DNA from 2 places in the Clostridium cylindrosporum DSM 605 genome. Region 1 is predicted to be linked to the other one. Evidence: a T-box and tRNA genes for the amino acid it is inferred to sense, from the RefSeq annotation. Region 1 holds a T-box; the other holds one or more tRNA genes.
The links. The T-box of region 1 lies ahead of pheS (phenylalanine--tRNA ligase subunit alpha). A T-box ahead of a tRNA ligase gene usually reads a tRNA of that ligase, here a tRNA-Phe.
Positions count from the first base shown of each region.

Region 1 (5,258 bases):
CTCTTTCGAATGCAAACTTAGGAACTGAAAGCTTTTCAAGTAGAACCTCAACTACTCCCTTTAATTCATAGAAGTCTACATCTCCATACATACCAATAGTAAGCTTTAACTTTTCTTCTGGTAGAGTATCCTCACTTGGTATATATACCTTTGATACTTCGAATAATAATGCCTCCTTATTATCTCTTGCATAGTTTCTTGATAAGGAATCTAGCATACTTGGCATTGTTGTTGTTCTCATTAAACTAAAGTCTTCCCCTAGAGGGTTGCTTATCTTAACACAGTTTCTAAGTGAACTATCTTTTTCTACATTTATAGAGTCAAATACCTTAGGTGCTATAAATGAATATGTTAATGCTTCATAGAATCCAGATGCAATCATTGTTTCCTTAACTAACTTAGTTAATTTTTGCTCTATTGTCCATGCAGCTTCTACTGCTTCACCTTTGATTTTAACTGAAGGTATTTTATCATATCCATATATTCTAACTATTTCTTCAGCTACATCTTCTCTTATTCTAATATCTTGTCTAAATGAAGGTACCTTTATATTTAGAACTTCTTCTCCATCTACTTCCATTCCAAGACTTACAAGTATTTCCTTCATTCTTTCTACACTTATATCTGTTCCAAGGAATCCATTTATCCACTTTGGAGTAACCTCAAGGTTTACATCATCAGTTTTAGTTCCATATACATCTATAACATCACTAATAACTTCACCAGCACCAATTAATTCTATAAGATGGCAAGCTCTATTAATAGCAATTTCACAAAGATTTGGATCAAGATCCTTTTCAAATTTACCTGATGCATCTGTTCTTAATGCAAGCTTCTTTGATGTAAGTCTAACATTTGTTCCATCAAAGTTAGCACTTTCAAGTACTATAACCTGAGTCGCCTCTGTAACCTCTGAGTTCATTCCTCCCATAACACCTGCTATTGCAACGCTTTTTTCTCCATCTGCTATAACAAGCATTGATGAATCTAGTGTTCTTTCTACTTCATCAAGTGTTGTAAATTTCTCAGCATCATTAGCTCTTCTAACTTCAATTTTGCTATCACTAATAAAGTTATAATCAAATGCATGCATAGGTTGACCAAGTTCTATCATAACATAGTTTGTAATATCTACTATATTATTAATTGATCTAACTCCTGCTTCCTCAAGATTTGCCTTTAACCATGCAGGTGATGGTCCAACCTTTACGTTTTTAACCATCTTAGCCATGTATCTTCTACATAAAGAATCTGATACTTTAACATCAAGGTAATGCTTTATAGTATCCTTATCTTCTTTGTAGCTAAGATCAAGCTCTTTTAAAGGCTTCCCAAATGTAGCTGCGGCTTCCCTGGCAATACCATATACTCCAAAGCAATCTGATCTATTAGATGTTATCTCAAAGTCTATAATTCCACCATTTAGACCAAGAACTTCCTTTATATCAGCTCCTATTGGTGTATCCTTATCTAGTATCATTATTCCATGAACTGGCTCATCTACAGGTATAGCTAACTCCTCTTCAGAACAAAGCATACCATTTGATTCAACTCCACGAAGTTTCCCCTTCTTTATGCTAACTCCCCCTGGAAGAGTTGACTTATGCATAGCAACTGGAACTATATCTCCTTCGCTTACATTTTTAGCTCCTGTTACTATTTGAATATTTTCATCTAGTCCTACATTTATTTGACATACAATTAGCTTTTCAGCATCTGGATGTACATCTATCTTTTCTATTTTACCTGTTATAACATTAGAAATTTCTTTACCTGTTTCTATAACCTCTTCTGCCTTAGAACCTGACAGTGTTAATGCATCTGCTACATCATTTATATTTTCATCTAAATCTACATACTCTAACATCCATTTATATGGAACTTTCATAGTAAAAACCTCCTTAGTTAAATTGCTTTAAGAATCTTACATCATTCTCAAATAGTAATCTTATATCATCAATTCCGTACTTAATCATAACTATTCTTTCAAGACCCATTCCAAAGGCAAATCCACTATACTTTTCTGGATCTATATTACCTGCCTTTAATACCTCAGGATGAACCATACCACAGCCAAGGATTTCTATCCATCCTTCCCCTTTACAAACTCTACATCCCTTACCATCACACATAAAGCATGATACATCAACCTCTGCTGATGGCTCTGTAAATGGGAAGTGATGTGGTCTAAATTTAGTTTTTATGTTTTCACCAAAGAATCTTTGTACAAATGTATCTAGTGTTCCCTTAAGATTTGCCATAGTAATATCCTTATCTATAACAAGTCCTTCTATTTGATGGAATATTGGTGAATGTGTTGCATCTACTGCATCTGATCTATAAACCTTACCTGCTGATATCATTCTTATAGCAGGTTTATTTTCCTCCATATATCTAATTTGCATAGGAGAAGTTTGAGTTCTTAAAACCACATTTTCATTAATATAAAATGTATCCTGTTCATCTCTTGCTGGATGGTTCTTTGGAATATTTAATGCCTCAAAGTTATAATAATCCTTTTCAACTTCAGGTCCATCTGTAATTGCAAACCCCATACCAAAGAATATTTCCTTTATTTCATCAAGAACCTTATTTATAGGATGCATTCCTCCAAGTTCACGTCTTTTTCCTGGCATTGTTATATCTATTATTTCACTTTGTAATCTCTCATTTTTTTCTTTATTCTTAATAGATTTTAACGCTACTTCAAGTTCTGCCTCTATTTCTTCTCTAACTTCATTGGCTATTTTACCAACAATAGGTCTTTCCTCTGCTGATAATTTACCCATACCTCTTAATATTCCTGTAAGTAATCCCTTTTTCCCAAGGTACTTAACACGTATTTCCTCTATACTTTGACTATTCTCAGAGGCTTTAATATCTACTATTGCATCGTTTTTTATTTGATTTAACTGATCCTTCATAAAGATAGTCTCCTTTCTTAATTATGTATACTTTTTTTTAAAAATAAAAAAAGCCCTCATCCCGGTAAGGGACGAAGGCTGTATTCTCCGTGGTACCACCCTAATTGGTATATATAATACCCACTTAAAGCAATTATAACGATTTTCACCGCCCTAACCTACTAAAAATTCAGATAGGGGACTCCAGAGGGAAACTTCAAAAGGTCCTTCTGCCGATAAGCTCTCAGTCTATGACTTATCTTTCCTGTACAGGGTATCTTCCTAATGGCCTCTTTCAACGCCGTATATTCTAATTCATACCATACAATTGTATCACAAATTAGATATATGTCAATTATCTCTATTTTTTATAAATCCTTTGTCTTAAAGCCTCGTATACTATAACAGAGTTTGCTACTCCAACATTTAAGGATTCCGCTTCACCCTCCATAGGTATTATAATAAGGTCAGTTGCAAGTGATAGATTCTCATCACTTACACCATTTGCTTCATTACCTAGTATAACCGCTGTCTTATTTGAAAAGTTATATTCATATAAAGACTTTTTACCTTGAAGGCTTGTGGCTAATATTTTATAACCATTATTTAAAAGAATATTAGATGTATTACTAAAGTTATCAGCACTAACTATTGGTATATGAAATATGGACCCCATGGTAGACCTTAACACCTTAGGATTATAAACATCAACTGTTCCCTTAAGAATAATGATTCCAGATACACCCGCTGCATCACATGTTCTTATTATTGTACCTAAGTTTCCAGGGTCTTGAACACCATCTACAATAACTAATAAATCTCCCATTATTTCTTCAATAACATGATCCTTTTTAGTACATATAGCAACTACTCCCTGAGGAGATTCTGTATCGCATATATCCCTTAAAATAGAATCCTGTACCTCAAATGAATCTACATCTGATTCCAAAACTCTTTCATAACCATTTGTAGAATATATCATATTACTATATAAAACATACTCCGCAGATCCATTTTCAATAGCTGCTTCAACAAATCTAATCCCTTCAGCTAAAAAAAGTCCTTCTATTTCTCTATACTTTTTCTTTTTAAGCTTTTGCGCTTTCTTTACTAACTTATTGTCCTTTGATATCATATTTATCTTCCTATTCGCTGTATTCTTCAATATCCTTAAGTGACTCAGTTCCTCCAATTACAACTAAAATATCTCCCTTTTTAATGTATTCATCAGCTTCTGGAGAAATATTAATGTCATTTCCTCTTTTTATTGCCATAACATTTATTCCAAACCTACTTCTGATATTTAGATCCTTAAGAGATTTTCCAACCCACTTATTAATAGCTGTTACTTCCATTATGCTATAATCCGGAGAAAGCTCTATATAATCTAGTATGTTAGATGAGCACAGGTTATGTGCAACCCTAACTCCCATATCACGTTCTGGGAACACTACTCTATCAGCACCTATTTTATACAGAACCTTAGCATGAACCTCATTATGAGCTTTTGCTATTACATATTTTACTCCAAGTTCTTTTACAAGAAGTGTTGCCATTATACTCGCCTGTACATCTGAGCCTATAGTAATTACAGCAACATCAAAGTTTCTAAGTCCAAGGGCCCTTAGAACACTTTCATCAGTTGAGTCAGCTTGTACTGCATGTGTAACATCCTGAGAAACTTCCTGCACTACCTCTTCATCAACATCTACTGCTAAAACTTCATTTCCAAGTGAATAAAGTGTTTTGGCAATACTTGTTCCAAATCTCCCAAGTCCTATAATAACATATTGTTTTGAAGTCATAATCTATCCTCCTTAAACTTAACCAACTAAAATCTTATCCTCTGGATATTTTATAGTTGTATTTGTTGTTTTTTGTTTATATGCAAATGCTAATACAAGGGTTAGAGGCCCAAGTCTTCCTGCATACATGGTAATTATTATTGCTATTTTTCCTATTGGAGTAAGTGTTGGAGTAAGTCCAAGAGTTAGCCCAACTGTACCAAAGGCTGATGTTGCTTCATATAGGAACTGAATAAATGTCCCCTTTTCTGTAATAGATAAAATCATTGTAACAACTATTACAAGCATAAAACTTATAAGTGTTATAGACACGGCTCTATAAACAGAATACTTATTTATTCTCTTTCTGAATATTTCAGTATCATCACGTCCATTAATAATACACATTATAGTCATAAAAAGAATCATCATTGTAGTTGTTTTGATTCCCCCTCCTGTAGAACCAGGAGATGCACCTATAAACATTAAAATTATAGTTAAAAATTGTCCTGCAATTGTCATATCCCCAGTTGAAATTGTATTAGCACCTGCGGTTCTCGGAGTTACTGAT
Region 1 is NZ_LFVU01000006.1:100,786-106,043, forward strand. Features, by position in the region: gene pheT (phenylalanine--tRNA ligase subunit beta) at 1-1,888, opposite strand, end outside; gene pheS (phenylalanine--tRNA ligase subunit alpha) at 1,902-2,924, opposite strand; T-box leader at 2,989-3,211, opposite strand; gene CLCY_RS04065 (TrmH family RNA methyltransferase) at 3,265-4,038, opposite strand; gene CLCY_RS04070 (potassium channel family protein) at 4,049-4,708, opposite strand; gene CLCY_RS04075 (TrkH family potassium uptake protein) at 4,727-5,258, opposite strand, start outside.

Region 2 (5,258 bases), on a different contig from region 1:
TTTAGGTCGAAGTTGTTATGCAAAAGATGGGTTTTTAGCTGGTGGAGATGATGTAAGAGCGAAGGATATAAATATATTTTTTGACTCATCAAATATTAAAGCTATAGTAGCTCTAAGAGGTGGATATGGAGCTATGAGAATACTTGACAAGATAGATTACAAATCCATTAGGAAGAATCCTAAAATATTTGTTGGCTATAGTGATATAACTGCAATTCATAGTGCAATAAATAAGTATTCTAATTTAGTAACCTTCCATGGTCCTATGATATATTCAGACTTTTATAGAATGGATAAAGAAACCTTATCTTCTTTTTTGCACAATGTTATGGACATAAAATATACTCCGAAGTATGATCTTGAAGCAGTCGTAGAAGGTGATGTAAGTGGTAAAATCTTTGGTGGGAATCTTACTATCTTAACGTCTTTACTAGGTTCTAAATATCAAGTAAACTATAAGGACATAGTACTATTTTTGGAAGAAATTAATGAAGAACCCTATAAGGTAGATAGAATGCTTTATCAATTATATTTATCTGGGGCTTTTGAAAAAGTAAAAGGGGTAATTTTAGGGCAGTTTACATCATGTAATTCCTATGATAAGGAGAGAAGTTATTCTTTAGAATATGTACTTGAGGGCTTTTTTAAGAAGTATTCTATACCTTGCTATAAGGGGCTTAACATAGGACATGATGAAAGTAAAATTACTATTCCTTTAGGTGCTAGCTGTAAAATTATAGGCTCTAAGCTTATATTGACTGAAGGGGGAGTTAAGTAATGAAGGAGTATTTAGATTTATCTAGAAAACACTTTGAAAAGATGAAGAAAATAAGAAGATGTCTTCATAGTAATCCTGAAATAGATAGGGATTTACCATATACTTGTTCACTTGTTAAAGATGAACTAAACAGTTTAGACATCAATTACAAAACATTTGAAAACTCAGGTATAATTGGACAGATAGGATCAAGAAATGATAATATTATAGCCTTAAGAGCTGACATGGATGCTCTAGAGGTCGTAGATCTTAAGAATGTTGATTATAAATCTCAGAAAAATGGAATAATGCACGCATGTGGACATGATGCTCACACAGCTATTCAATTAGGTGCAGCTGCTATTTTAAAAGAACTTCAAGAAGACCTTAAAGGGTCTGTTAGATTAATATTTCAGCCTGCTGAAGAAACAGATGGTGGAGCTAAGGATATGATTGAATATGGGGCTCTTGAGGATGTTAATGCTGTAATAGGTCTTCATGTATGTGAGGCAATGAATACTGGAAATATTGGAATTAAAAAGGGGGTAGTAGCAGCAGCTTCTAACCCATTTAAAATAATAGTAAATGGTAAAGGATCCCATGGGGCTAGTCCTGCAAATGGAATAGATGCTATAGTTATAGCGTGTAAGGTAGTAGAAAATCTTCAAGTATTAGTTTCAAGGGAAACATCTGCAACAGATAGTGCGGTTATAACTGTTGGAAAGATTAAAGGTGGAACAGCACCTAATGCTGTTGCAAGTAAAGTTGAGATTGAAGGTATTATTAGAACTCTTGGAAATGATTTAAGACAAAAAACAGTAAGAAGAGTTAAAGAAGTTGCTGAATTTACCGCTAAAATGTATGGAGCTACTGTAGAAGTTCTAATAGAAGAAGGTTATCCATCCTATGATAATGATGATAATTTATTCTACTTTTTATCATCTAGCTTAAATAATAGTGATGAAGTAAAATATGTAGAACTTAATAAGCCTAGCATGGGTGTTGAGGATTTTGCATATTACTCTCAAAAGGTTCCATCACTATATTATAGGTTAGGGTGTAGAAGTGAAGATAAGGGTATTATACATCCTGCACATGGAAGTTATTTTGACATTGATGAGGAGTGTTTAATTTATGGTGCAGCTGTACAAGCTATGTGTGCAGTAGAGCTTCTAAAAGTTAATATGTAATTAAAGGGTAGTTTTTATTTAAAATTCTATACTAATATTTAATATATTTAGTATAGAATTTTACTTTTCAGTAAACACTTCATAGAGTTTTTAATCTATAATGTTGAATAATAAATATTGAAGTTACACAAAATAACAACTTTGAAGGGTTTTTACTTATTTAAATAGAATTATGTTACTTGTAAGCTAATATATATAATAAATGGTCAAAAAAGAAAAAAGAAGAGTAAACTATTACTCTTCTTGGTGGCCAAAGCCGGAATCGAACCAGCGACACGGGGATTTTCAGTCCCCTGCTCTACCGACTGAGCTATTTGGCCTTATATGGTGACCCCTAGGGGAATCGAACCCCTGTTACCACCGTGAAAGGGTGGTGTCTTAACCGCTTGACCAAGGGGCCATGCCCTTGCTACGAATATTAGTTTACCAAAAAAATCGAAATATGTCAACAACAAATATAAATATTTTTTAAAGGTGGTTTAACTTAATGAAATTAAAGTTTTGTGGAGCATCTAAAATGGTTACAGGATCATGCTATTATATAGAGGCTATGGGAAGAAAGTTTCTTATAGACTGTGGTCTCTTTCATGGTGAAGAAGAAGAAAAAAATAAAGAAAGATTTCCTTTTAACCCAAATGAGCTTGACTTTGTAATATTAACCCATGCACATATTGATCATTCAGGAAGAATTCCGCTTCTTTATAAAAGAGGCTTTAAAGGGACAATATACTGTACTCAAGCTACAGGTGATTTAATTAAGATAATGCTTAGGGATAGTGCACATATTCAGATTTCAGAAACAGAATGGGAAAATAAAAAAAGGCAACAAAAGAAGCTAGACTTAGTTGAGCCGCTTTATGATTTTGATGATGTTGAATTAGCACTAGAGAATGTTCATACAATTCCATATAATTATATTTTTAAAATTGATAGTAATATACATATTAATCTTAAGGATGCAGGACATCTTTTAGGTTCTAGCATAGTTGAACTTTTTGTACATGATAGAAAAGTAAACAAGAAGGTAGTATTTACTGGGGATCTTGGTAATCTTAACATACCTATAATAAAGGATCATGAATATATAAATGAAGCAGACTATTTGATTGTAGAATCTACCTATGGAAATAGACTACACAAACCAATTGAAGAAAGTAACTCTTTATATAACATAATTGTAGATACAATACAAAGAGGAGGAAATGTAATAATTCCATCTTTTGCTGTTGGTAGAACACAGGAACTATTATATATACTTAATAATTATATAGATATTGAGAAAAGAAGTAGACTTCAGGATGTAGATATATATGTAGATAGTCCTTTAGCCACAGCTGCAACAGAGATATTTAGAGAACATATGGAGTGTTTTGATGAAGAAACTCTTAAAAAATTAGACATAGATAATTTCCCTCTTGATTTTAATAACTTAACCTTTACATCTTCTAAGGAAGCTTCTATAAGACTAGCTTATAAAAAGGGTGTGGTTATTATATCTTCAAGTGGGATGTGTGATGCTGGTAGAATTAAGCATCACTTAAAGAGTAACATTGAGGATGAAAATAGTAGCATTGTTTTTGTAGGATATCAAGCTAGTGGAACACTTGGAAGAAGAATTTTAGATGGAGAAAAAAGGGTTAAAATATTTGGTGAAAGTCTTAATGTTAAGGCAAAGATTCATGAGTTCCCTGGGCTTTCAGGACACGCTGATATGGATGGTTTAATACATTGGATTAAAAGTATAAAAGATGGCGTAAGAGGAAAAATATTTCTAACACATGGAGATGTTGATGCAATAGATAATCTTTCACGTGAAATTAAACAAGTGACATCTGCAGATATTGTTAAGCCTAGTATCTTTGAGGAATATAAGCTGTAAAAAAGGTTGAAAAATTCGAAAAAGTGATTTTACTCACGAATTAAACTTAAATTAAACGACAATTTTTATCAAGGGAAATGATTAAAGGGTATAGAATAGTATATCATGAGGTGATATATTATGGAAAAAAATATTTACTCTTTTAAGGAAGCTTGTAATAAAACAGGGTATAAAGCGTCAGCTATAAGATATTATGAAAAGGAGTTTTATCTTAATATTCCAAGGGATAATAACTCAAGAAGGGTTTTTACTAAAAAGGAATTGGATACACTTTTTTTCATAAAAGACCTTCAGGAAAAGGGATATTCTAATACTCAAATAAAAAAATTGATGGAAAATGAAGAGGTTAGGGAAGAGATTGCAGCTACTACAGGTTCACTTGAAGTTGATTTCGTAAAGGGACTTGAGGAAAAACTTCAAGAAATAAATAAGTCCCTTTGCGAATTAAGTGAAAATGTAAGTTCTAAGGAAAGAGACTTAATTATAAGTGAAAATATGAAGCTTAAGATGGAGAATAAGCAAAAAGCTTATGAAATAATTCAACTTAAAGAGAAGTTAAAATATGAATCTAATAAGAAACAAGGTTTTTTTTCAAGGATATTTGGAAAAAAGTAATAAGTGCTTCAACTTAAAGGATATGTAAAGTATAATATAAATATATAATAATAAAAAACTAGGGGTAGAAATGTTAGAATTTAGTACATTAAAGTTTAAAGACATTCAATCAGTAAAAAATATAATGTTTGATAAAAAGGCATGTTTAAGTCCTTTTTACAGTCAAAATAAAAAAAGTATAACTTACTTTACAATAATTAAGGGGGTTTATATTGCTACAAAGGATGATAGGGAGGTTGGAGTCCTTATAATAGATAGCAATCTAAGAGAATTTTACTTTTATCCAGTGTATCCAGTGTCAGAGGCTATAGGTTTTTTAGAATTCATTAATTCTTTAGATGAAAGGTTTGAACTTAGTGGATATACATTTAGCTTTAATTGCAAGAATATTGAGTACCTTAAAGAATCTGAAGATGAGTATGACACTATAAGTAGTATAAAGTTTATGTTTTGCAATCTTAAAGAATTTGCAATAGAACTTAAGGATAAAACTATAGACAATAAGGGGTTATCTATCAGAAAATATACTGTCAAAAAGGATGAGGAGATTCGTGTAGGACTGCAAAATCAAATATTCAGCAATGTAAAGGGAAGAACAGAATTAACTCTTAAAGATGTCATTATGGAGGAATATAGCCCAAAGTTTATAGATGACTTATGCTTTATATTAGAGGAAAAAGGTGAGCCTATAGGATATGGTCAAATAATAAACTTAAATGATGTATATTATCTTGTTAATTTTGGAATTATACCTAGTGCCCGTAAAAAGGGATATGCGAGAAACTTTTTAACATATATAATGCTTATGGGGTATAAA
Region 2 is NZ_LFVU01000027.1:455,661-460,918, forward strand. Features, by position in the region: gene CLCY_RS10825 (S66 peptidase family protein) at 1-778, shown strand, start outside; gene CLCY_RS10830 (M20 metallopeptidase family protein) at 778-1,947, shown strand; tRNA gene CLCY_RS10835 (tRNA-Phe) at 2,192-2,267, opposite strand; tRNA gene CLCY_RS10840 (tRNA-Glu) at 2,273-2,347, opposite strand; gene CLCY_RS10845 (MBL fold metallo-hydrolase) at 2,435-3,826, shown strand; gene CLCY_RS10850 (MerR family transcriptional regulator) at 3,947-4,441, shown strand; gene CLCY_RS10855 (GNAT family N-acetyltransferase) at 4,512-5,258, shown strand, end outside.
Region 2: it encodes a tRNA-Phe, which carries the amino acid that the T-box ahead of pheS (phenylalanine--tRNA ligase subunit alpha) is inferred to sense. The anticodon was not compared.